DNA from 2 places in the Pseudalkalibacillus berkeleyi genome. Region 1 is predicted to be linked to the other one. Evidence: a T-box and tRNA genes for the amino acid it is inferred to sense, from the RefSeq annotation. Region 1 holds a T-box; the other holds one or more tRNA genes.

Region 1 (3,192 bases):
CGGGACGCATTCCAAATCTTGTTTCCGAAGTTCCAAGTTGATTCTACTTTTTCCCAGTGGAATCTTAAATCGTTCCCAGGCGCACTACCTGTTGATAAGAAATAACGAAGTGAATCTGCTCCGTATTTATCGATGACATCCATAGGATCGACACCGTTTCCAAGCGATTTACTCATCTTCTGACCTTCAGCGTCACGAACAAGTCCATGCATTAATACATCTTTAAATGGACGTTCGTCTGTAAACTCCAGTCCTTGGAATACCATACGTGCTACCCAGAAGAAAATAATATCATAACCTGTTACGAGTAGATCTGTTGGATAATATCGCTTTAAGTCCTCAGACGTTTTATCAGGCCAACCCATTGTAGAAAACGGCCATAACGCTGAACTAAACCATGTATCGAGAACATCTTCATCTTGTTCCCAGTTCTCTGGGTCAGACGGCTCTGTACGTCCTACATAAATCTCACCAGTTTCTTTATGGTACCATGCTGGAACTCGATGGCCCCACCATAATTGACGACTAATACACCAGTCACGTATATTTTCAATCCAGTTCAAGTAGGTCTTATTAAACCGCTCAGGGACGAAGTTGACTTTGTCATCGCCTTTTTGTAGTTCAATCGCACGATCTGCAAGAGGTTGCATTTTAACGAACCATTGCGTTGAAAGGTACGGCTCAACTATTGCACCACTACGTTCTGAATGTCCTACATTGTGCATGTGTTCTTCAATTTCAAATAATACACCTTGCTCTTGGAGATCTTTGATGATCTGTTTACGACAGGCGAAACGATCCATCCCTTTATAAGGACCAGCAGAATCATTCATCGTGCCGTCTTCATTCATGACTAAAATACGTTCAAGACTATGACGGTTACCGATTTCAAAGTCATTCGGGTCATGTGCAGGTGTAATTTTTACAGCCCCAGAACCAAATTCCATGTCTACATAATCATCCGCTACGATCTCAATTTCACGGTCCGTAATTGGGAGCTTAACTTTCTTCCCGATCATATGTTGATAGCGTTCATCATCAGGATGTACCGCAACTGCTGTATCACCGAGCATCGTTTCTGGACGAGTCGTAGCAATCTCGATATGTCCACTTCCATCAACAAGTGGATATCTCATATGATAAAGCGCACCTTGAACGTCCTTGTATATGACTTCGATATCTGATAAAGCTGTTTTCGTTTGTGGATCCCAGTTAATGATGTATTCGCCGCGGTAGATCAGACCTTTTTCATATAACGTGACAAATACTTCTCGAACAGCACTTGAAAGTCCATCGTCAAGTGTAAACCGCTCTCTTGAATAGTCGAGAGACAATCCAATCTTTGACCATTGTTTACGGATGAATTCCGCATATTCGTGCTTCCATTCCCATGATTTCTCTAGGAATTTCTCACGTCCTAGTTCGTATCGATTTGTTCCTTCTTCTTTTAGTTTACCTTCAACTTTCGCTTGCGTGGCAATCCCCGCATGATCCATTCCAGGTAACCACAATGCATCATAGCCTTGCATACGTTTTGTGCGAATCATGATATCTTGTAACGTTGTATCCCAAGCATGACCTAAGTGAAGTTTCCCTGTTACGTTCGGTGGTGGGATAACGATTGTGTATGGCTTTTTACCCTCTCCACCTTTTGCTTCAAAAAACTTTCCATCTAACCAATATTGATACCATTTCGCTTCCGTTTGTTGCGGATCATACTTTGTTGGCATCGAAATTTCCTGCTTAGACATGGAATCTCCTCCTCTATTATGAATGATTGATTAATGATGTAAGTGATGATTTACAAAATACGGCAACCTGAATCAACATGTAACTTTATACCTTGTGTTTTTGAAAAAAGCTCATAAAACTAAAAAAACCTCTTTCCATCCTCAAAGGACGAAAGAAGTTCGCGGTACCACCTTTGTTTGTAGTCCAAATTATACGAAACTACACAACTCATCAACGATAACGGATTTGACTCCGACTTCTCCTACTATATCATTTCAGAGAAATTGCTCCTGGGCGACATTCAATTGCTACATCCTAAGGAATCTTTCAGCTAATGATTCCTCTCTCTAAAGGGGTTACAATTTACTCTTCCCAATCACGGCCTAATATTTTAATTTTATTATTCAATATAAGTACTATCTAGTTTACTTATGAAATTTATTGTAGTCAATAGGCTTTCCACTTTTTTTGATTTTTAAACAAAAATGGGCACCATTTATGGGCTTCTGTCATAGCTTATAGAAACCTATTGCATAGAAAGGAGCAACATGATGAGGAGAAGGCGGGGTTTTGACAAGAATCGATTCCACTTTCATTTGCGTCAGTTTCGTGCAATTTGTGCGCAATTCGTCTTTCCATTGCTCATATTTCAAGGCATACGTACAATTTTATTTCCATCCCCGTTTGACATTTTCCTCGTTGTCTTACTATTAGGCATTCACTTGGCGATTTATTATGAGTTCTGGTGATCAGAAACGAAAATAGCTGACTCTTTAGAAGAGCCAGCACCTCCAGTAAGGTTGATTTTCAGTTTTACAAGAGCTGATTGGAGGCGCTGGTTAGTTTGATCCATTACTCTTGTTCCGGTATTGCTTCTTGCAGAAATCGATCTGCAAATCGATCTAATGCTTTCATGACATTCAATTTTCGGTCCAATTTGCGGACAAGGTCCAGTTGAGACGTACTTGGAGAACCTTGATACGTTTGGATTGTAGAAAATACAGGCTCAGGGAATTTCAAGTAACTAGCGAGTAAAACCTTTTCTTCTATTAGAAGAGGTAGATGGCTCTCATATCGGTTCAGCCATTCTAATGCGGAATACTCACTCCACTCTGGATATTGTGCTGCTGCTCTAAAGAAATAGGCTAGATCTCGAACTGGCGTATCCAAAATCGCCCGTTCAAAATTAATAAAGTTCCCTTCACCAAATTGGTCTTGAACAACATGCCCTCGGAATGGACGACCGTGGCATAGTACGCTTCGATACCGTTTATTCTGTTCACAGGTTGAGTACCATTCATTCACCTTATGTTTCGCCTCTTCAGCTATTCGCATCATTTTATGAAATTGAGATAAATAACGAAGTTCAAAAGGTGAAATGTAGGTTTGCCTTTCAGCTAGCTCTGTGAATCTTTCCATTTCAAGCTGTCGTTGTTCGAAACGCTTTAATAATCCGGTGTA
Region 2 (3,192 bases), 1.2 Mb from region 1:
TAAATTCCAGCAATAAATGTTAAAGGTATAAAGATTGTTGAAACAATCGTTAGAACTTTCATGACTTCATTCATCTTATTACTTACACTAGAGAAATAGACATCCAGTAAGTTCGCAGCCATGGATCGAGTCATTTCAACCGTGTCCATCACGTGAATGATATGATCACTGACATCTTTCAAATAGAAACCTGTATTCATATCAATGACTTTCGACTTTTCTAGCCCACCAATGATTTCTTTCACAGGCCAAACAAGCTTTCTCAAATGCATGCCGATGTTTTTATAATGATAAATTTGCTGTAAAACCGTCTGATCTGGATCTATTACCATATCTTCTTCTAACTGTTCGATGTCGGAGGATATCCTTTCAGACTCGAATAAATATTGGTCGACGATTGCATCGAGAATTGAATAAACTAGATAACCTGCACTCATATTTCTAATTTTACCTAGGTTTTGACGGATTGCTTTTCTAACTGAATCTAACACGTCTCCTTCTTTCTCTTGGATCGTAAAGATTGTTTGATCCTTGATAATTACACTAATCTGCTCTTCTTCTATCTCTACTTCTTCTTTGTTAAACCAGACCATTTTTAAAATCATAACTACGTAATCATTTAAAATATTGATTTTCGGTCGATGTTCCGTATTCAATATATCCTCAATCAGTAACGGATGAATACCGAATTCATCTCTAATTTCTTTAAAGACATCAATATCGTTTAATCCCTCTATGTTCACCCAAGTTACAGAATTGGTTTTAGTATATGGATAAACATCTTGAATTTTATCAAGTTCCTTTTCTACTAAATCATCACCTATGTAATCGATTACCGAAATTTTCGTTGACGATGCTACTTCATCACCAACATAGACGAGAGACCCAGGAGGTAGCCCTTTTTTTCGCTCCAAATCTTGTTCTATGCCCATTTAATTCACCACCATTTAAGTTTTGTCGACCATTTCTGTAAATGCTAACTATTTCTGTCGAATCATAAGAAGTTTAGACGAAAGTATTTTAAATCTCTTGTTTTTGTAAGATAATGTACAAGGTTAATTCGAATTAAGACGGAGGGGACAAATAATGCTATCTATCACAATCGAGCGAAAACGAGCACAAATGTTAGAAACCGCTAAAACCTTTGGGATGTCATCGACACAAACATTAAAATGCAGCCAAGAATTAGACCGTCTTCTACAACTTCATCTTTCTAATCAACTTAGGGATCGTGATTATCATTTAAGGAAAATATCATAATCCTATTCTAATATATTGCGACAGATGAAATAAATAGGGATGCGCGCAAACTACCTTTTTAAAACCTTCTACAGATCTAGGTAATGACAAACTAGAATCCACAATCCTCAAGATACCTACTACTATACCCTGACTTCACTGATTACACACATGACAGATGACCTTTGTATGATTCAAAGAATGAATACTCAACCATCTTTTCTGTTCTTACATCACGAACAAGAAAAGACATCCACGTTGAGCAGGTACCTACTCAACGTGGATGTCTTTTTGTTAAATCAAACGATTGCAATAAAAAAAGCACTTTCTAATGAAAGGTGCTCAAATGTTTATGTATGGTGGGACATACTGGGATTGAACCAGTGACCCCTTGCCTGTCAAGCAAGTGCTCTCCCGCTGAGCTAATGCCCCATCTATTGTACAATCATTCACTTCGCTAATGTTAAAACGTTTATAGCGGACAATAATTACTATACTTTCAAGCTAGACTTCTGTCAATAAGTTTAGCAAACTTTTTATTACAATGTATCCGTATCCAAAATAGTCATACACCACCAATAAGATGGTGCATGACTAGAAGTACTCATATAGAATGAATACTAACCGATCCGCTCTTCCTCATCACGCCTTCGGATTTCTTCTTCTTTCAAGTTTTCTTCACGATCTCGAATTCTATGTGCTAAACGACTAGAAGCATTAGCAGCTAGGCTTGCGATTAAATCGTCTAGAAAAGTGTGTACACCATTGCCTCTTTTCGTATCAAGCTTCTCAATAATGCCAATCTTCTGTTTATCTAAATGTCCGAAAGTTGTAATCGCTATACTGCCATAACCCATAACTGCACCCATTGCAATGGTTTCATCTACTCCAAACAAACCTTCATCCGTTTCGACGATTGATTGTAAAGGTTCAGATAGTTTCTTTTGTTCTGCTAACTTATCCAACTCTATACCTACTAATAATGCATGTTGTATTTCCCTTTTCTCTAGAACAGCCTCTACGCTTTCTATACATTCTTCCATTTTCAAGGTCGGAGCATAAGGAATTTGCATTTCATATACGATTTCAGCTACATCCATAATCTCAACGCCACGCTCTTTTATGAGTTTCATTGTTGCAGCTTTAACCTCTTTACTATGGATCCTTTTATTCATAGTAGACTCCCCTTTCTGTATCTGTGCAGTAGTGCTTGCTTATATTGATTATACCATTTATGTTACAATCAATCTCAGGTTAATACTTTTACAACTTTTATATCATTACAATCGTGAACATTTTGGAGGTTGATTATACATGGCACAGCAAGGAAAAAGAGAAGAAAGAAATATTTACAGCGAAATTCTAAATGAAGAAATACAATTACACGTTTACCTCCCTCCATCTTATACACCGCTATTAAGGTATTCGGTTCTTATTGCGCAGGATGGAAAGGATTATTTTAATCTCGGAAAAATCGCAAGATCCTCAGAGACCTTGTTTGAAGATGGTGCAGTCGAAGAATACATTATTGTAGGTGTACCTTATAAAGACGTTCAAGATCGTAGGCGGAAGTATCATCCATCTGGAGAAGAGCATGAAAAGTATGTTCGTTTCCTCGTTTATGAATTGCTACCATTCATTGAAGATGAATATTCGACCCTAGAGCTTGCAAGTGCACGAGGACTCATAGGAAGCTCTCTAGGTGCCACTGTATCGCTAGTGACTGCTCTTGAGTATCCTAGGACGTTTGGGAAGATAGCTCTACAATCTCCATATGTCAATGACAAAGTTCTTGACCTTGTTACGAACGTTAAGGATCCATCCTTATTATCTGTTTATCATGTTGCAGGTAAAGGCGAGACAGAAGTGGAAACAACTAATGGGAAACAGAAGGACTTCATCACACCAAATAGAGAATTAAATAAAAGGTTTGCTAGCAAGTCATTTGGTGAA

What was found. The T-box of region 1 lies ahead of L2716_RS10295 (valine--tRNA ligase). A T-box ahead of a tRNA ligase gene usually reads a tRNA of that ligase, here a tRNA-Val.
Region 2: it has a tRNA-Val gene. The T-box ahead of L2716_RS10295 (valine--tRNA ligase) is inferred to sense a tRNA for this amino acid. The anticodon was not compared.

The regions. Positions count from the first base shown of each region.
Region 1 is NZ_JAKIJS010000001.1:1,946,806-1,949,997, forward strand. Features, by position in the region: gene L2716_RS10295 (valine--tRNA ligase) at 1-1,751, opposite strand, end outside; T-box leader at 1,893-2,120, opposite strand; gene L2716_RS10300 (protein kinase family protein) at 2,584-3,192, opposite strand, start outside.
Region 2 is NZ_JAKIJS010000001.1:778,424-781,615, reverse strand. Features, by position in the region: gene corA (magnesium/cobalt transporter CorA) at 1-932, opposite strand, end outside; gene L2716_RS04160 (aspartyl-phosphate phosphatase Spo0E family protein) at 1,087-1,260, shown strand; tRNA gene L2716_RS04155 (tRNA-Val) at 1,597-1,671, opposite strand; gene L2716_RS04150 (phosphatidylglycerophosphatase A family protein) at 1,860-2,414, opposite strand; gene L2716_RS04145 (alpha/beta hydrolase) at 2,554-3,192, shown strand, end outside.